DNA from 3 places in the Marinobacter sp. DS40M6 genome. Region 2 is predicted to be linked to each of the others. Evidence: predicted binding sites of a transcription regulator. Region 2 holds the regulator's gene; each other region holds the start of a gene.
What was found. Region 2 encodes sigma-54, which starts transcription at its own class of promoters, with help from an activator protein. Its sites were predicted from a motif close to ANTGGCATNNANNTTGCTNT; they were not measured.
Positions count from the first base shown of each region.

Region 1 (6,757 bases), on a different contig from region 2:
CAGTCCGGCTGGATTACCGAGCGCGAGTTGCATCGGGTTCTCAAGCACCAATCCCGTTACCGCAACGCGGCTGCACTGGTCACTATGGCGGTATTGCCTTTTCAGCCATTGGTCAGTTTTGCCGCTGGCAGCACCACGAATGATTCACGAGACGTTACGGACGCCGCGCAATTGTACGAGCGTGCCGGTTTGGCGCCGCTTAATGACGACGAGATGGCCGGCGTGTCGGGGCAGGGTGATCAATCCTTGTTGGATCGTATCGCCACGGTATCTGCCATGACCGGAAGTAACGACGGGACAGGAGAGGTTGATCCGGATGTCATCGAAGGCCTGAAACTAACAGCGAACATTTTCGTGCCGGTGCTGAACTTCCTGGATTCTGATCTTACGATATCCGGTGTGCATTATCGGGATGATGTTCCCCGTTACACGGTTCGTGACGATGGCGGACTCACCCTGGCGTTCCCGGAAAGGATCGAACAGATCCGCATGGACAATATACGGGTCAGCGGCAGTCAGGGACCGTCCATGGGGAACATTGCCCTCGACAATATCCGCTTCCATCCCGATTCACAGATGACGATCTATACTCGCTGATGGGATGCGTTGGGCTCCGACGTTTGCGGAGCCCAGAAGCCGTCAGGCGCTCGCCAGAACGGTACGGTGTGATACGGCCTTTTGCTCGCCCTGAGCACCGTAGAGGGTCTGGTGCCCGGAAACGCCGCGGAATATATCAGTAAGACGTGAAAGGCGCTTCTGGAGGTGACTGACAACCCGCCCATTATTGCTATTCAACTGGTGACAGGTCTTAAGGCGTTCGTCGGCCTCCCGCCACAAGTCGTAAACATCTGACAGGCCGGCGCTGAGAATAAACCGTGAGGGTGCTCCGTTTTCAGGTCGAAACCCCATCGACACCAGAAGGCGGATTTTGAGTTTGGCCCGTTCACGAATCTGACCCAACAGAGTGTTTTTCTCGCCAGTCAGTGATTCGAGTTTACGGATATCAGATGTGGAAAGGCAGGCTTTTTCCTGCTGCAGGACGTCCGCCAGGGATTCGAGTTGACGGATATCCTGAGATAAAAGGTCTTTCAGTTCATCAATTGCGGCCATGATCTACTCACCCGAAAATGCTTTCATCCATCTCAAGCATTTTCTGGGCCAGTTTCTCCGCATCAACCTTGTAGGAGCCGCTTTCAAGGGCAGAGCGGATCTGCTCGATACGGTCATCGTCCATTTCCGGATAACTGCCGAGCTTTTGTTCGAGCTGTTTCAGGTTCTTCGCCTGGCTGCTCAAATTGACATTTTCGCCACGGGCGCCTTGCGCCTGGGTCTTTGCCTGCTCAGCTGTAGAGGGCTGAGTGCTCTGGGTAGCGGAAGATTTATCGGCCGTGGTTTTCTGGGTGTTGACCTGGCCTGGGCCTATTCCATTAAAGTCAACTGACATAACGTTACCTGCTTAACTGGTCGGCCGCGTTGGGCGGCTCCAAAATTTCATACCTGTCTATCGGCATGGCCTGACGTTTCTTTAGCGATTTTTGCAAGAGTTAAATGACACTCTTGTCATCTTTCAAAAAAAAACCGGCAACAGATTGCCGTTTCCGGTGAATCAATGCCGGGAACGAGGTTACATGGGAATCTCGACATGCCCGGGAGCAGTCACACGGGCACGCACGGTGCGGGAGGACGAGAGGTTCTCAACCAGAACCTGTTCTCCAATCCCGGCACTGGCCAGGGCTTTACCCCTTGAGTTTACCGAAAAATTGCCGCTGCGGGCGCTGATGATAACATGGTCTCCGCGTTCGATCGCTGCCGGAGCCAGCACCAAATCCGGTGTAAATACGGTACCGGCGTTCACGCCGCGGCGCATTTCCATGCCCACTAACTGGTCGACATTGGTTATTGCGCCCCGTCGAATCGAATTCACCACCACGTTATCCGACTGTATTGCCGCTTTCGTCAGTCGTTCGCCGCGCCCCAAGGGGCGGGCGGCGACCATGGCTTCACCGGTTATCGTGACGGATACCGGAAGGAACATGCGCCAGGGGCGCTCGCCCTCGCAGGAAACCAGTAGCGAGGGTTGGGTGGTCCTCCAGGGGTCGCCGCTGAACGATACGCTGAGTGGGGTATCACAGGTTGCGAGCGAGAGGCGTGCGTCGAGTTGGCCGGTATCGTGGGAAACCGTAAAGCCTTCGTTTGCCTGAGCCTCTGAAAATGCCTCCAGAAATTGTTCCGCGCTGCTTTGAATTTGTTCGGACGTGGTCGTGGAGGCCATTGCCGGGCCGGCTGTTACGGTGAATAACAATATGATGGCGAAATTGGTAATGCGCATACGCGGCAGTTTGTCCTATGCTGTCATTAACCGGGTAAAGCCCCGAGTTCAGGAATATCCTAATGATTTCCGGATTCGGCCGTTAAGCCTATCGAGTGAGTCAATAAACCGGCACATAGCCGGTTCCACGCGACTTTTTAGAATAACGCAGCAAGATGCGTGCCGGCAGCAAGACGTTTCGAGTGGGAGATATAAACGATGGCAGGGGTATTGGACAGTGTAAATCAGCGCACCCAGCTGGTGGGCCAGAATCGTCTGGAGCTTCTGTTATTTCGCCTTCGTGGCCGGCAGATGTACGGCATCAACGTCTTCAAGGTCAAGGAAGTGTTGCAGTGCCCCAGGCTGTCATCGTTGCCGAACAGTCGCCCTATGGTTCGGGGCGTGGCCCATATTCGTGGCGAGACTATCCCAATCATTGACCTAGGTATGTCAATCCGGCTTCCCGGTATTCCCAAGGAAGAGATGGCCACCAGCTTCGTGATCATTACTGAGTACAACCGAAAAACCCAGGGTTTCCTGGTGGCTGGTGTCGACCGCATCGTGAATATGAACTGGGAAGACATCCTGCCGCCACCCAAGGGTGCGGGCAAAGACGTTTACCTCACAGCGGTAACGCACTTTGAAGACAAGCTGATAGAGGTCATCGATGTTGAAAAGATCCTGTCTGAAGTGTCGCCGTTTGAGGAAGATGTCACCGAAGAGGTTCGCAATCGCAGTTCAGAGCGGGTGCCTGGCCATCTGCCGGTGCTGGTTGTAGACGATTCGGCTGTGGCGCGACGCCAGATTGAGCGATGTCTCACTGCCATTGGTATGGGAGTGGTGACCAAGAATGATGGCAGGCAGGCCCTGGATTATCTGAAAGAGATTACGGCAGATGGCTCTCGCGCCGCCGATCACCTGTGTTTGATCATATCCGATGTCGAAATGCCGGAAATGGACGGGTACACTCTGGTCACCAAGTGTAAAAATGAGCCTGCAATCAAGGATGTATTTATCATGCTGCACACGTCCCTGAGTGGCGTGTTTAACAAGGCGATGGTGCAGAAGGTGGGCGCTGACGATTTCATGGCTAAATTCAGCCCCGATGAGCTGGCTGAAAGAGTCATGGAAATTGTCGACCGCGAGCAGTGACGCTCCTCCGTTACTTCCGACTCACTCGATAATGAGATCCAATGAAAGCTGAAATAACGCCACAGGAATACGAGGCCTTTAAATCATTCCTGCAGGATGCGTGTGGCATTTTGCTCGGGGAGAACAAGCAGTATTTGGTAAAAAGCCGTTTGCGGCGGATCATGGAAGAGAACGAGCTGAGAACCCTGGGTGATTTGCTGGATCGCGTGAAGAGAACCGGTCGCAGCAGTTTGAAGGAAGTCGTGATCGACGCGATGACGACGAATGAAACCCTCTGGTTTCGGGACAATCACCCGTTCCGCATCCTGCAGGAAAAGCTGCTGCCGGAATTTGGCGACAGAAAATCAGCGCAGTCACTTCGTATCTGGTCTGCAGCCTGTTCGACAGGCCAGGAGCCCTATTCGGTAGCGATGATTATTGAAGAATTTCGTCGCCAGCGGCCGGGTAGGCTGCGGGATGTGAAGATCACCGCCACCGACATCTCCAAAAGCGTTCTAGAGGTTGCGCGCCGTGGCGAGTACGAGATGATTGCCATTGGCCGGGGCCTGTCACCCGAGCGGCAAAAGCAGTTTTTTACTCCTGCCATGAATGGCAGTTGGCAGATCCGACCGCAAATCAAGAGCATGGTGGAGTTCAGGGAGCTGAACCTGCTTGAACGCTACATGCTCGGGAAGTTTGACATTGTTATGTGCCGGAACGTACTGATCTACTTTTCGGCAGAGCTTAAAAAGGACATCCTGACCCGTATCCATGCCACTCTCAATCCCGGTGGTTACCTGATACTGGGAGCATCGGAATCGCTGAACGGGTTGCCTCATCTCTACGAAATGGTGCAGTGCCACCCAGGGATCATCTACCGCAAGAAATAGGCCCACCCAATGCCGATCAATGTATGGATACTGGTCGCCGCCCAGGCGCTTGCCATGTGTACAGCGCCTTTCATCGTCTTTATCGGAAGCATTCACGGACGTCTTCTGGCGCCATCACCTGAGTGGGCAACCTTGCCCGTGGGCCTTGTGGTAGTTGGAACGGTCCTGGCTATAAAGCCTGCTACGTGGCTGATGGAACGCCTGGGGCGCAAGCCGGTTATGTTGCTTGGCACGCTGGCGGGTGTGGTGTCCGGGTTGTTCGGTGCGTTGGCAGCCTGGAGTGCGAGTTTCCCGTTCTTGTGCGCTGCGGCGGTTGTGGGCGGAACCGGGCTGGCGGTGGTTCACCAATACCGCTTTGCGGCCATGGAGTCGGTAGCGCCCGAGATGGCTGGCTCCGCAGCAGCCAGGGTGCTTCTAGGCGGCCTCGTAGCGGCGTGGCTGGGGCCGGAAATTGCGCTTTTGGGAGGTGGAGGCCAAGCCGAGCACCCTTTCATGGGCGGCTGGCTTGCATTGAGTGCCGTGCAGGTGGTTGCCATGGTCGTACTGGTTTTCGGATACCGCGCCAGCGGGGAGCGAGTACGGGAAGCCTTGGGGGAGGGCGGTCGCCCGATGTCTGACATCCTGAGGCAACCGGTCATTTGGGCGGCGATCAGTTCCGCTGCCATCGGTTATGCCCTCATGAGCTTTATCATGACGGCAACACCACTGAGTATGACGGAAGTGGCCGACCACCCGCTTGAAGATGCCAAGTGGGTCATTCAGATTCACATCATGGCCATGTACTTGCCGTCGCTGATCAGTGGCTGGTTCATTCGTGTGGTGGGTATTCCAAGGATGATGGGCCTGGGATTGCTCGCCTATCTGGGGTGTGTGGCCCTGGCGTTCAGCGGTATCAGCTTTCACCACTACCTGTTTGCACTCATCCTGTTGGGAGTAGGCTGGAACTTCCTGTTTGTCGGCGGCACCACGCTATTACCGCAGGGATATCGCGATGAGGAGCGGTTCCGTGTTCAGGGGCTCAACGACCTGATGGTATTCGGCTCGCAGGCGACAGCTGCACTGAGTGCTGGTGCGGTATTGGCGGCGTTTGACTGGAATGGACTGTTGCTGATTGCCATACCGTTCCTGGTGTTACACGGTGTCTTGATGGCCGTTTGGCTGATGAGCCGGCCCCAGAACAGAGGCCGGCATCCCGCTTGAGTGTTTATACCAGGTTGTAGACGAAGACGATGGCTACAGCAACGGGTGTGAAGTAACGCAGTACGCGATACCAGAGCGAGAATGTGCCCGCTGACATGCCCAGTTCGCTTTCCAGCGCCTGTCGAGACATTGTCCAGCCGACAAACACGGCGACCAGCAGTCCGCCCAGGGGCAACAGGATATTAGCGGTCAGGAAGTCCAGAAGGTCGAAGATGGTTTTGCCTTCGAACATCGCAAACATGCCCAGCGGTGTCACGTCCGACCACAGGTTTAGCGAAAGCACGGAGGCCACACCCAATAACCAGCACACGATGCCTGCCCCGACGGTACTCACCGTGCGGTTCATACCTTTCTGTTCCTCAAGCCATTCAACAATCGGCTCCAGCAGGGAAATGCCGGATGTCCAGGCGGCAAAGATCAGCAACACGAAGAACAGGGTACCGAAGAGGCTGCCCATGGGCATTTGGCCGAACGCCAGTGGCAGGGTTTGGAAAATCAGGCCGGGGCCGGCGCCTGGCTCAAGGCCATTGGCGAATACGATCGGGAAGATAGCCAGCCCGGCTAACAAGGCCACGGCGGTATCCATGATCGAGACGGTCACGGAGGTTTTGGCGATGGAGATGTTTTTGGGCAGATAGGAGCCGTAGGCCATCATGACACCCATGCCGAGGCTGAGCGTGAAAAACGCGTGGCCCAGGGCAACCAAAACGCCCGAAGTGGTGAGCTTTGAGAAGTCAGGCTGGAACAGGAAGGCGACGGCCTGACCAAAGTGGCCAGTGGTCATCGCATAGCCCACGACAATCAGCAGGAGCACGAACAGGGCTGGCATCAGAATACTGACAGCGCGTTCAAGCCCGGAACGTACGCCTCGTGCAACCACAATCATGACCAACGCCATGAACAGGGTGTGCCACAGAAGCAGCTTCATCGGGTCGCCCAACAGGCCGGAGAAGATGGCACCTATGGACTCTGCCGACTGGCCAGCCAACTGGCCCGTGGCGGCGGTGCCCACATAGGAAATCGCCCATCCGCCGATCACAGAATAGAACGATAGAATCAGGAACCCCGCCAGAACCCCGACGGCAGCCACCCAGCGCCAAGCGGGTTTCAGGCCTTCCTGGCTGGTTATGGCCCGCATGCTGTTGACGGGGCTGAGACCACCACGGCGACCGACTAGTACTTCAGCCATCATGATCGGAAGACCCACCGCCGCAATGCACAGCAGATA
Region 1 is NZ_JAFCAE010000006.1:21,617-28,373, reverse strand. Features, by position in the region: gene JJO78_RS15675 (hypothetical protein) at 1-597, shown strand, start outside; gene JJO78_RS15670 (flagella synthesis protein FlgN) at 640-1,110, opposite strand; gene flgM (flagellar biosynthesis anti-sigma factor FlgM) at 1,118-1,444, opposite strand; gene flgA (flagellar basal body P-ring formation chaperone FlgA) at 1,625-2,329, opposite strand; gene JJO78_RS15655 (chemotaxis protein CheV) at 2,528-3,460, shown strand; gene JJO78_RS15650 (CheR family methyltransferase) at 3,502-4,329, shown strand; gene JJO78_RS15645 (MFS transporter) at 4,339-5,529, shown strand; gene JJO78_RS15640 (sodium-dependent transporter) at 5,534-6,757, opposite strand, start outside.
Region 1: flgA (flagellar basal body P-ring formation chaperone FlgA) is a predicted target of sigma-54. The motif match lies at 2,477-2,496, and genes of this name have one in related genera.

Region 2 (6,757 bases):
TTGCCGCGGGGAATGTCCAGGCTGACGCCATCAAAGATACGACGATTCCCGCGACTGAAAACCACGTCTCTCAATTCAATGTAGGGGGATGTGTCCATACCTGCTTCCAAAACCGCCTGAGTGTCGGTGAACCCGCATTCCCAGCCTTTAATGAGTGCGCTACATTATGTCAACCTGCCGTGAACCTCAATCCATCCTTCACAAAATGAACTGATGTCAATGATCAGTTTTGCTGAACGTCTTGTCATGAAGGGCAGCCAAAGCCCTTGAAGTGATATACTTTTGCCACGACGAAAGCATCAACATTTCGAACCCGGAAGCCAGATGAACACCGAAACCAGCCAGACCTTCAAAGAATCCGCCCTCCGAGCCATCGAGATCGAGCGTGAGGCCATTCACGCTCTGACCGACCGGATTGATGACCGTTTCGTCCGCGCCTGCGAAGTAATCATGGCGTGCAAGGGGCGTGTTGTCGTGACCGGCATGGGCAAATCCGGCCATATCGGCAACAAGATCGCTGCCACCCTCGCCAGCACCGGAACGCCCTCGTTCTTCGTACACCCGGGCGAGGCCAGCCACGGTGACCTGGGCATGATCACCAGTCAGGACGTGGTCCTGGGCATTTCCAACAGCGGCAACACCAGCGAAGTGCTGACCATTTTGCCGTTAATAAAGCGCATGGGAGCCCCGCTGATCAGCATGACGGGCAACGAGAACTCCACCCTGGCTCGGGAGGCCGTTGCCAACCTGGATATCAGTGTCGCCCAGGAGGCCTGTCCTCTTGGCCTGGCCCCCACCTCCAGCACCACGGCCACTTTGGTGATGGGTGATGCCCTGGCCGTGGCACTGCTTGAAGCCCGGGGGTTCAGCACCGAAGACTTTGCGCTCTCACACCCCGGTGGCAGTCTGGGCCGCAGGTTGCTGCTGCGTGTCAGCGATATTATGCACACTGGGGACCAGATCCCCCGAGTGCAGGAAGACACCACCCTCAGCGGCGCATTACTGGAGATTTCCCGCAAGGGACTGGGTATGACGACGGTCATTAATGCCGAGGGCGACCTGGTCGGTGTATTTACAGACGGCGACCTGCGCCGCACCCTGGACCGCTCCGTGGACATTCACAACACGCCGATTGCCGAGGCCATGACCCGCAACGGTCGTGTGATCCACGATGACCAACTGGCCGCCGAGGCACTGAACATGATGGAAGAGCTGAAGATCAACGCCCTGCCCGTCATCAATCGTGACGGCAAACTGACCGGCGCTATCAACATGCACGACCTGTTGCGGGCGGGAGTGATCTGATGGCTGACACTCTGCGCCCTCAATGGCCAGCGGAGCTGATTGAAAAAGCCGCTGCCATTCGCCTGCTGGCCCTGGATGTGGACGGCATCATGACCGACGGCACGCTGCTGTTCAGCGCTTCAGGCGATGAGATGAAAGGGTTCAATATTCTCGACGGCCTGGGCATCAAACAGGTTATGGCTGCTGGCATCAACGTTGCCGTCATTACCGGACGGCGCTCGCCGCTGACAGAGAAACGCATGAATGACCTCGGCATCCCACACCTGATGCAAGGCCGAGAGGACAAGAAAATCGCCCTGCGGGAACTGGCGGCACGGCTGGAGATCGCGCCACACCAGATTGCCTACATGGGTGATGACCTGCCGGACCTGCCCGCAATCCGTTACGCCGGACTGGGCATAACAGTACCCAACGGCTACTGGCTGGTGCGCCAGCACGCGGATTTTTGCACGTCGGCCGCAGGGGGTAGCGGCGCGGTCCGTGAAGCCTGCGAACTGCTGCTCTGCGCCTGCGGGCAGCTCAACGCAAGCCTGCAACCCTACCTGGAGCAGGACTGAATGGCCGCTGAAGCCCTCTTTACCCGGCCCTGGGTACGAACCCTGGGGCTGGCTGTCACGATAGTGGCACTGTTTTTCCTGCTCTGGCAAAGTGACGAGTCATCAGAGCCGGTGGATGCCGCCGCGCTGAGAGGCGAATCGGAACCAGACGGTTTCGTGGTCAATGGTCGCTATCTGTCTTTCGACGAGACCGGGCGGCTTACCGCACACTTCGAAAGCCCACGTATCGAGCAATTCGAGGCCCGCAACGAAACCATTATGGAATCGCCGAATGCGACGCTCTACGGCGACCCCGGCAACGCACCCTGGCAAGTCCAGGCCAACAAAGGCCAATTCATGGAAGCTGACGACCTGGTCCACTTGACGGGGGATGTTCGGGTGTCCCAGCAAGCCCAAGGTGGGCGCCCCCTGACATTAACCACGTCAACGCTGACACTGGATAACACAGAGCGTACTGTTTACACAGACGCCCCGGTGGAACTGACCGACTCGTTCAGCCTGACCCGCGCAACCGGCATGAAGGCCTGGATTGATGACCGAATCCTCGAACTCGACTCTGACGTGGAAGGACGCTATGAGACCGGCAAGTAAATTCATGCCCAACCCTCACCGCAATCGGCACCAACCGGTGGCATTGCGCCCGGCAGTCTCAGCGATTGTCCTGGCGCTGACAATGACCGTGGGCATGCCGTTCGCCGCGGCCTTTGATCTTGAGTCTGACCAACCCATCAGGGTCAATGCCGACAACGCGCGGCTTGACGAAGGCCAGGGCATTGCAACCTATACCGGCTCGGTTGAAATGAGTCAGGGCGATGCCAACCTTATGGCGGACAAAGTTGTACTCCACCGGGATGAGAATGGCGTCAGCCGCATTGAAGCCACCGGTACCCCGGCACGCTACCGCCAGCCTGCCATGGAAGGCCAGGGCGAAACCGACGCCCGTGCGCTAACGATCACCTGGTCCGCCTCCGACAACCGGGTTACCTTTCAGCGCGAAGCTGTGATCGAACAGGGCGGCAACCTGTTCCGGGGCGACGTCATTCATTATGACAGCGCCGAACGCGTGGTGACCGCAGAAGGCTCTGCTGACCAGGGCGATGGCAGCGGTCGCGTCGAAATGGTCATCCAGCCGCGCGGCAACGCCGGTAGCAATCCAGATAACAACCCTAACGGACAGGATATCGATGGCAGTTCTCAGGGCCAGTAACCTCGCAAAAAGCTACAAACAGAAGAAGGTCGTCATCGACGTTTCCCTGGAAATTCGCAGTGGCGAGATCGTCGGCTTACTCGGCCCCAATGGCGCGGGAAAAACGACGTGTTTCTACATGATTGTTGGCCTGGTTCCCGCCGACAACGGTCGAATCACCATCGACAATCAGGACATAACGCCGCTGCCCATGCATGGTCGTGCCCGCAAGGGAATCGGGTACCTGCCCCAGGAAGCATCCGTGTTCCGCAAGCTCACCGTACGCGACAACATACTGGCGATCCTGGAAACCCGCCGCGAACTCAAACGCGCTGACCGGGAGGCCAAGTTAGAGGAACTGCTTGAAGAGTTTCACATTACCCACATCCGCGATAGCGTCGGCATGGCCCTGTCAGGCGGCGAGCGACGACGGGTGGAAATTGCCCGGGCGCTGGCGATGGAGCCGGCGTTCATCCTGCTGGACGAACCCTTCGCCGGAGTCGACCCGATCTCCGTGAGCGACATCAAGCAGATCATCCGACACTTGCGGGACAAGGGTATCGGCGTACTGATCACCGACCACAACGTGCGGGAAACCCTCGACATCTGCGAGAATGCCTACATTGTCAGCGGCGGCCACATCATTGCCTCTGGTAATTCGGACGATATACTGGCCAACCAGCAGGTCAAGGAAGTGTATCTGGGCAACGAGTTTCGCCTGTAGTACACTCGGCAAAGAACTTGCTTGGTGCGGCAAGTAGCCAGCATACAAAGAGTTTTTGTGCAACCCCGGCTCCAGAAAGCGCCCTGATGACGTAAAGAGAGAGCCTGAGTGACGGAAGAGAGAGACCGAGTGACGGATCCTGAACCATGGTTATGAAAGCCTCACTACAGTTAAAGCTGGGCCAAAGCCTGACCATGACGCCCCAGCTGCAACAGGCTATCAGGCTTCTGCAGCTCTCCACCCTGGACCTCCAGCAGGAAATCCAGCAGGCATTGGAATCCAACCCAATGCTGGAAACCTCCGAAGACGACGACAACCAGAATCCGGAATCAACGGACAGTGACAACGAGTCGTCTGAAACAGCGTCAACCGAGGAATCCAACACCGCTTCAGACACCGCTGCTGAGTGGGACGAATCCGAAAACGGACCTGACTGGTCATCAGAAACGGACAGTCCCGACACCATTCCCGATGATCTTCCCGTCGACACCGCTTGGGATGACATTTACCAGTCAGCCCCCGCGTCAGCAGCCCGTAACGACGACGAAAACGACCACGACTTCGAAACCCGTAACTCCCCCACCGAAACGCTCCAGGACCACCTGGAATGGCAACTGAACCTGACGCCCATGAGCGAGCGGGATCAGGCCATCGCCCATGCCCTGATGGATGCGGTTGATAACCACGGCTACCTGACCTCTCCGCTTGAAGAAATTCATTCAGGCATGGTGGACGAATCCGACGAAGACCCGCTGGAACTGGACGAAGTGGAAGCCGTTCTTCATCGCCTGCAGCACTTCGATCCACCCGGCGTGTTCGCCCGTAATCTGCAGGAATGCCTGCTGATCCAGCTGAATCAGCTGCCCCCGGAAACACCCTGGCTGGCTCAGGCGCGACTGGTGATTACCCACTACATAAACCTGCTGGGTAACCGTGATTACGCCCAGCTGTTACGCCGCAGCCGCCTGAAAGAAGAGCAGCTACGGGACGTTCTGGCACTTATTACCGGGTTAAACCCCCGTCCCGGCGACACCCTGGATCAGGCCGAGCCAGACTACGTCATCCCAGATGTGATCGTGCGCAAGCACAATGAACGCTGGCGCGTGGAGCTGAATCCTGAAATTGCACCGCGCATTCGTGTGAATGCAAGCTATGCTTCTCTTATAAAGCGTGCTGACAGCAGTGCTGACAACACCTACCTGCGGGACCAGTTGCAGGAGGCAAAGTGGTTCATCAAGAGCCTGCAGAGCCGCAACGAAACCCTGCTTAAGGTGGCCACGCGCATTGTCGAGCACCAGCAGGGATTCCTGGATCATGGCGAGGAAGCCATGAAACCTTTGATTCTCTCGGATATTGCCCAGGCGGTGGAAATGCACGAGTCGACCATTTCAAGGGTCACCACCCAGAAATACATGCACACGCCGCGGGGCATATTTGAACTTAAGTATTTTTTCTCGAGCCATGTCAGTACCGACGAGGGTGGAGAGTGCTCATCCACGGCAATCCGCGCGATGATCAAGAAGCTGATTGCAACGGAAACTCCGAAAAAGCCATTGAGCGATAGCAAAATTGCAGCCATGCTAGGAGACCAGGGTATCAAGGTGGCTAGACGAACCGTGGCCAAGTATCGCGAGGCAATGCACATTCCTCCGTCCAACGAGCGAAAGCGATTGGTGTAGGAAGCGTCTGTTCCCGGCCTCACGGGGAGAGCCCTTTCCTGAAAGTATACCGCCTGCAGCATAACGCTGTGGCACACAGCCGGTATCCTAACGGGTGCCGGCAAGCTGAAAACAGGAGAAGCCTATGCAACTCAATATTTCAGGCCATCACGTAGAACTGACTCCCGCACTGAAAGATTACGTATCAGGCAAATTTGAAAAGCTTGAGCGGCACTTCGACCACATCAGCAATTGCCAGGTTACCCTTGAGGTGGAAAAAGTGCGCCAGATGGCGGAAGCTACGCTTCACGTGATAGGTGGTGAGATTCACGCAAAGGCCGAAAACAGCGATATGTACGCTGCCATTGATGGACTGGTAGACAAGCTGGACAGGCAGATTCTGAAGCACAAGGAAAAGAACGTAGACCGGATGCACGGGAACGGCGCCCGCTAGGACGACGCCCCCGGCATGACAGTTAATCGAGCTGCGGCACTGGCTAACCATGCAACACGTGCCGCAGCCTTTTTTTACGGAAATGCAGTCGATTCATGACCGACACATCCCTGACTATCGAGAACATTCTCGCGCCGGAGCTAACCCTTTGCCGGGTGCCTGCCTCTAGCAAAAAGCGGGTTATGGAAACCATTGCCGAGCAGATCCAGCAACACGACGCTTTGCTCAGCGACACCCAGATATTCACTAATCTGGTCGCACGGGAGCGACTGGGGAGCACGGGTATCGGACAGGGCATCGCGATCCCCCACTGCAGACTGGAAGGGCTGGATCACGTGGTTGGCGTTTTGCTGACCCTGGAAGAAGGCGTTGCGTTCGATGCTATCGACAACCAGCCGGTGGACCTCGTCTTCACCTTGATTGTCCCCAAGGAAGCCACCAGCGAGCATCTTGAGCTTTTGAGCCAACTTGCTGAAAAGTTCAACGAACGTGCATTCTGCGACCAGCTGCGTCAGTGCACTGATGCAGGCTCTCTCTATCGCCGGATGACAGCCGAAACAAGCTGAACAACTCCACATCCAAGGTGAACGGGCTATGAAACTGATCATCGTCAGCGGCCGATCAGGTTCCGGGAAAAGTACCGCGTTACATGTTCTGGAAGACCTGGGCTTTTACTGCATTGACAACCTGCCCATTGGCCTCCTGTTCCCCCTCACACAGGAAGCCACCAACCAGAACTCTCCCAGCCGGCTGGGAAAGATGGCGGTCAGCATCGATGCCCGTAACCTTTCCGGAGAATTGAGCAACTTCGAGGATATCTACCGCAGCCTTCAGGATACTGGCGTAACCATCGAGATCATCTATCTCGACGCC
Region 2 is NZ_JAFCAE010000004.1:268,767-275,523, forward strand. Features, by position in the region: gene JJO78_RS11975 (ATP-binding cassette domain-containing protein) at 1-98, opposite strand, end outside; gene JJO78_RS11980 (KpsF/GutQ family sugar-phosphate isomerase) at 325-1,305, shown strand; gene JJO78_RS11985 (KdsC family phosphatase) at 1,305-1,862, shown strand; gene lptC (LPS export ABC transporter periplasmic protein LptC) at 1,863-2,453, shown strand; gene lptA (lipopolysaccharide transport periplasmic protein LptA) at 2,536-3,069, shown strand; gene lptB (LPS export ABC transporter ATP-binding protein) at 3,047-3,772, shown strand; gene JJO78_RS12005 (RNA polymerase factor sigma-54) at 3,925-5,451, shown strand; gene hpf (ribosome hibernation promoting factor) at 5,576-5,884, shown strand; gene ptsN (PTS IIA-like nitrogen regulatory protein PtsN) at 5,980-6,450, shown strand; gene rapZ (RNase adapter RapZ) at 6,479-6,757, shown strand, end outside.

Region 3 (6,757 bases), on a different contig from region 2:
AGGCGCCGGGCGCCAACGCCCTGGAGATCCGCGACGAAGTGATCGCCACTATGGATGAACTGTCTGCCCGCTTCCCGCAAGGGGTGGAGTATGAGGCGGTTTACGATACTACGATCTTCGTCAGCGATTCCATCAAGGCGGTCATTGCCACCCTTCTGGAGGCGGTGTTGCTGGTGGTACTGGTGGTCACGCTGTTCCTGCAGACGTGGCGGGCGTCGATTATCCCGTTGCTGGCGGTACCAGTGTCGGTCATTGGCACCTTCGGCGCGCTGTACCTGTTGGGCTACTCCATCAATACCCTGACGCTGTTCGGCCTGGTGCTCGCGATCGGTATCGTGGTGGACGACGCCATCGTGGTGGTGGAGAACGTCGAGCGTAACATCGAGGAAGGCCTGAAACCGCTGGCGGCGGCTCATCAGGCCATGAAGGAGGTCTCTGGCCCTATCATTGCGATCGGTCTGGTGCTGTGCGCCGTGTTCATTCCCATGGCGTTCCTCTCCGGGGTTACCGGCCAGTTCTACCGGCAGTTTGCGGTGACCATTGCCATTTCCACGGTAATTTCCACCATCAATTCGCTGACCCTGTCGCCGGCGCTGGCGGCGATGCTGCTGAAACCTCACAGCGCCCCCAAGGATCGGCTGCAGCGTGTGATCGACGCGTTGTTTGGTTGGCTGTTCCGGCCCTTTAACCGCTTCTTCAACGCCAGCGCCGAGAAGTATCAGGGTGGCGTGTCCAGCTCCCTGCGCCGGCGCGGTGCGGTGTTTGTGGTATACGCGCTGTTGCTGACGGGTACCGGGCTGATGTTCAAGGCGGTGCCGCCGGGCTTCATCCCCATCCAGGACAAGCTCTATCTGATGGCGGGCGTGAAACTGCCGGAAGGGGCCTCCCTGGAGCGTACCGATCAATTGCTACAGAAAGTCACCGACATCGCCATGGAAACCGAAGGTGTGGCCAACGCCGTGGCATTTCCCGGCCTGAACGCACTGCAGTTCACCAACACCTCCAACACCGGTGTGGTGTTCTTTCCCCTGAAACCGTTTGACGAGCGCAGCCTCAGTGCCGGGGAGATCAACGCCCAGATCAACCAGAGAATCAGTGGGCTGAAAGAAGGCTTTGCCTTCTCCTTCATGCCACCGCCGATCCTGGGCTTGGGTAATGGCTCCGGCTATCAGTTGTTCATCGAGGACCGTGGGAATCTCGGTTACGGGGCCCTGCAGAACGCGGTGAACCAGTTCCAGGGGGCCATCAGCCAGACACCGGGCATGGGGTATCCCATCACCAGTTACCAGGCCAATGTGCCGCAACTGGATGCGGAAGTGGACCGGCTCAAGGCCAAGGCCCAGGGCGTGCCCCTGACTGAAGTGTTCGACACCCTGCAGACCTACCTGGGGTCCACCTATGTCAACGACTTCAACCGGTTTGGCCGTACCTGGCAGGTCATCGCCCAGGCAGACGCCCCCTACCGCGACAGCGTGGAGGACATTGCCCGCCTGCGCACCCGTAACGACCAGGGCGAGATGGTGCCGATCGGCTCGATGGTGAACATTCGCCAGAGCTTCGGACCGGACCCGGTATTGCGTTATAACGGCTACCCCGCAGCGGATATCGCCGGGGAGGCGGACCCAAGGGTGCTGTCATCGGCCCAGGCCATGGATACGCTGACAGCGCTGGCGGACCAGGTGCTGCCAGCCGGAATGGCGTTTGAATGGACCGACCTGAGCTATCAGCAGGCCACCCAGGGTAATGCCGCGCTGGTGGTGTTCCCGCTTGCCATCCTGCTGGTGTTCCTGGTTTTGGCAGCGCTTTATGAGAGCTGGACCCTGCCGTTGGCGGTGATCCTCATCGTGCCCATGTGCATGCTCTCGGCATTGATCGGCGTGTGGTTTAGCGACGGGGACAACAATATCTTTGTCCAGGTGGGTCTGGTGGTGTTGATTGGCCTGGCCTGCAAGAACGCCATCCTGATCGTGGAATTTGCCCGCGAACTGGAGCTTCAGGGGCGGAGCATTGTGGAGGCGGCGCTGGAAGCCTGCCGGTTGCGGCTGCGGCCCATCATCATGACCTCCATCACCTTTACCGCTGCGGTTGTGCCCCTGGTGCTGGCCACCGGCGCGGGCGCCGAGGTGCGTGAGGCTTTGGGCACGGCCGTATTTGCCGGCATGATCGGGGTCACCCTGTTTGGCCTGTTCCTGACTCCGGTGTTCTACGTGGCGCTGCGCAAGCTTTCTGGAAGCCACCCGCTGAAGAGCCATCATACATCCACACTGTCTTCCGATGACGGCGATAGCGAAGACGCATTGCCAGGAGGTAGCCATGCTTAAAGTCATCACCATGACGGGGGCTCTGGCCCTGTTAACAGGATGCGCCGTGGGCCCAGATTACCAGGCCCCGACGACGCCGGAACCGAATGCGTTTTCGGAAGGGCGAACCATGGTTGCCGGTGGAACCGATCAGCAGCGTTTCTGGCAGGGATTTGATGATCCTTTGCTGGCACGCCTGATTGATGATGCCCTGGCCGCCAACCTCAGTCTGGAAGGCGCCGTCGCTCGCTATGAGCGCGCGGCCGCCCTGCTGTATGGCGCCGAGCGGGATCAATGGCCCAGCGTCACGGCCAGCGCCTCTGGCGCCGAACAGTATCTTGCGGATATTGAGCAATCTCCCCCCGGTGCCGGGCCAGAACGGGTGCAGCGTTACCAGGCTGGCGTTGCCGCCAGTTGGGAGCTGGATCTGTTCGGGCGCCTTCGCCGTGCGACGGAGGCCCAAAGGGCGGAACTGGAGGCAGCCGGTGCCGATCTCGGTGCCGTTCAGGTAGCCATCGCGGGCCAGTTGGCCAGCAGCTATTTTGAGCTGCGAGGCCTTCAGCAGCAGTATCAGGTTGCCCTGCAGAGTGTGGCTTTGCAGCAGCAGTCACTGGACATCGTGGAAGCCCGGGTAAAGGCCGGGCGTGGTACCGAGTTTGATCAGGTCCGTGCCCGTGCCCAACTGGAACGGACCCGGGCCGAATTGCCCACCCTGCAGGCGGGGATACGAGGGGCCATGCACCGCATTTCCGTGCTGACGGGCCAGCCGCCGATGGCGCTTGTCGATACGCTGTCACCTCGTGGAGCGCTGCCGGAAACCCTGCCGACGATTCCCGTGGATAGCCCGGGGGAAGTTCTGCGCCGCCGCCCGGATATCGCCGCTGCTGAGCGACGCCTGGCGGCCTCCACCGCCCGCATTGGGGTGGCCACCGCTGACTTGTTCCCTCGCTTTACCCTGAGCGGGCTAATCGGTTCCGTTGCCGGCGACACCAGCGATCTGTTCACCGGTCCGGCGGAAACCCGACGCGTTGCCCTGGGCATTGACTGGACTTTCCTGGACCACGACCGGGTCAAATCCCGTATCGAGGCGGCAGGAGCCGATAGCCGTGCGGCATTGGCCAGCTACCAGCAAACGGTGCTGGAGGCCCTGGAAGAGGCAGAAACGCGGCTGGTGCGTTATCAGCGAGCGCAACAGCGGGAAGAGCGGCTGGAACAGGCGATGAATAATGCCGAGCACGCCGTGGAACTGGCCCGGGCTCGCTATGAAGAAGGGTTTATCGGCTATTTCGAGGTGCTGACGGCGGAACAGGAGTTCACCGCCACCCGGGATGCGGCCGTGCGTAGCCGCACAGCGGTCACCCTGGCGATGGTGGATGTCTACCGCTCGCTGGTAGGTGCGCCGGGGTAAGTCTCCCGGCGATCCTGATTACTTCATCTCGAAGCCCTTGCCGCGCAGGAAATCCCGCATGTGGGGGCGCAACTTGGATGTAAACAGTGGTTTCAGCTGTTGCGACCAGTTGGTGTCCTTGGTGCCCCCGGTGCGGGCCTGGTAATAGGTGTTCATGGTGGTGTCGAATTCCGCCACCAGTTCCGGATCGCGTTCGCTTTGGTAATAATCCTCTTTGAGGATGGACGCCAGTGGCAGTCTCGGTTTCACCTCGGGTGCCTGGTCCGGATACCCCAGGCACATACCGAACACCGGATATACATGCTCCGGCAGACGTAGTAGCTCGCTCACCTCCGCTGGGTTGTTACGTATGCCCCCGATATAACACAGGCCCAGCCCCGCCGATTCTGCTGCGGTGGCAACGTTCTGGGCCACCAGGGCAGTATCGATGCTGGCCACCAGCAACTGCTCGGTCATCCCGCGGACTACCTCGGCACCTGCGCGTTCCGCGGCATCCGTGGCCCGTTTCATGTCTGCGCAGAACACCAGAAAATCTGAACTTTCCGCCACATAGCGTTGGCCGCCACTCAACTCCGCAAGGGCCTCTCGGTTGTTCGGATCGACCACATGGATAATGGAGTAAGCCTGCACATGACTGGACGTAGCGGCGCTCTGGCCAGCCCGGATCAGTTCCTCGAACAGCTCGCGGGGAATCCTGCGGTTCTGGAACTTGCGGATTGAACGGTGTGATTTAAGAAGCTCAATGGTGGGATTCATAGCGCCCTTCAGCATGACAACGGAAAGCGCTTATCCTGCCATTGGCAGGCGATGATGGCAAAAAGGGCCCCGCAATCATCATTACGGGGCCCTTTTAGAGGTCGAGCGTTTTTTTAGCCAGCGACTAGCGGCGACGGCGAAAGCCCAGGCCGAGCAGACCTAGCCCCATCAGCGCCAGCGTGCCCGGTTCAGGGACCTGTGCGGTTACTCTTACGTCGTCGAGGAAGTTGCCGACGGTGCCATCCGGGCTCACGGAAGTGAACTTGATGGTGGTTTCCAGAGCGCTGGCAATGAAGCTTCCTGAGAAGATGCTCCAACCACTCGTTACATGATCATTCAGCAGCGAATCGGCACTGTTTCCATTGGAAATCAGGGACAACATGAAGCTTTCAGAGTTGTTCTGGCGAGCGCGGTAAGCAAAGCTCAGGTCATAACGCTGGCCAATGGTGGTATCAATGGTCTGGTAGATGCCAAATGGGCCATCCATGTCCGGGTGGGCATTCAGCTCGGCAAACTGGCTGCCGTCATAAGCGTTCACGCTGTTGAAGCCACTCTCCCAGATTTCAATGTTGCTGCCGGTCCAGCCAGCGACCTGGTCAGATGTAAAAAACTGCCAGGTGCCCGTAGTCACGTTGGGGTTTTCGAAGCTGCCATTCTCGATCAGGTTAGCGGTTGCCGGAGCGGCGAATGCGAGGCCTGCGGCAAGGATGCCCAGTGTGGCGATACGGTTGATAATGCTCATGTGGCCTTTCCTTAATGGTCATCAGTGTTGATCTGCACTGATAAAGGCAACATGTGGGCCACTGTCAAAAATTCTCCTTGAATTCAGATGCCACGATGATTTTTGAGCGCAACCTTGAAGGCAGTGTGTAAAGAATTCTGACAGGCCGGCAGCTGTTGCTGGCGATCAGAAGTGCTTCACAATAGCGCCCCCGAGGTCTCTGATAGCGCCATTACGTTCATCAAAAGACGCACCGGTTTGCGTTATATAGATCGCGATCACCAGAGGCGGGCGATGGGGTGGCCATAGCACGGCAGTGATTGAACGGGAGCCGTGGCCGCCGGCTCCAGAGCGGTCTCCGATTGTCCAGTCCGGTGGTATCGCTGCCCGGAGCAAGTTGTCACTGACACGGTTGCCTTTGAGCCAGGTAACCAGAGTATCCCGGGAACCTTTGGATAGCGCCTCACCAAGTACCAATTTGCGGAGGTTCGCGACCATCGCCTTGGGACTTGTGGTATCTCGCAGGTCGCCCGGCGTGGCCTCATTGAGTGAGGTTTCCGTCCGGTCCAGCCGCGTAACGGTATCGCCCAGATCGCGTGCATACGCGGTAACGCCGTCGGGGCCATCAATGGCCCCCAGTACCAGATTGGCGGCGGTGTTGTCGCTGGTGGCCATTGTCGCTTCACACAGCTCCCGCAAACTCATACCTGCCTCTTCCCCTACACGTGTCTCAGTGACCGGTGAATAGGTCACCAGATCGTCCTTGCTGAAGATCACTCGCCGATCCAGATCAACAGTGCCGTTATCCACCTTTGCCAGCAACGCCGCACAGGCCAGGGTTTTGAAGGTGCTTGTGATGGGGAAACGGTCATCGCCGTGATAGTCCCAGGATTCTCCAGTCCCGGAATCATAGAGGGCGATGCCCACGCGTGCGTCCAGGCGCTGTTCCACGGTTTTCACCGCCTCAAGCAACGGGTTGGCGTGGACCAGAGAAAGCGTGGAGGTCATCAACCAAAGGGCGAGCATTAACAGGGCGGAACGCATCTAATCTCCCACTGAGTAAGACAGAATTCGCGACAGGTGGCTGTAGGGCAGGCCAGTTTCCTTATGCCAGTCGTTGAAGGCCTGCTGTGCCTGCATCAAGGCCTTTTTGCTGCCGGGGCTGGCATCCAGCCGTTCCTCCCGATGCAACCCGGCGGCCACATCCGACGACAGGATAAACCCATCCCAGCCTACCCGACGCAGGAAATATTGGGCGGTGTTGCCGCCGAGGCGGGCACCGTGGCGTTTGAACCACATCAGCAAGCCGACCTGATCGTGCGAAGGCCACTGGCTCAGGAAGGCTCCAAAGCCACCGTGCTCACGGGCGCCATCCACAATCATCCGGGCGTTGTCCGGCACCGTGCGAATTTTCTGCATGTTGCGCACAATGCGTTCATCCTGTGCCAGATCCTCCAGCACTTCTGGCGGAACCTGCTGCCAGTACAGCGGCACGAACCCCTTGAAGGCATCTTCAAATCCCGGCCACTTGTTCTCGATCACTCGCCACACGAAACCGGCCTTGAAGACGCA
Region 3 is NZ_JAFCAE010000001.1:48,810-55,566, reverse strand. Features, by position in the region: gene JJO78_RS00295 (efflux RND transporter permease subunit) at 1-2,321, shown strand, start outside; gene JJO78_RS00290 (efflux transporter outer membrane subunit) at 2,314-3,708, shown strand; gene nfsA (oxygen-insensitive NADPH nitroreductase) at 3,727-4,464, opposite strand; gene JJO78_RS00280 (PEP-CTERM sorting domain-containing protein) at 4,589-5,206, opposite strand; gene bla (class A beta-lactamase) at 5,372-6,229, opposite strand; gene JJO78_RS00270 (DNA-3-methyladenine glycosylase I) at 6,230-6,757, opposite strand, start outside.
Region 3: JJO78_RS00280 (PEP-CTERM sorting domain-containing protein) is a predicted target of sigma-54. The motif match lies at 5,250-5,269, and genes of this name have one in related genera.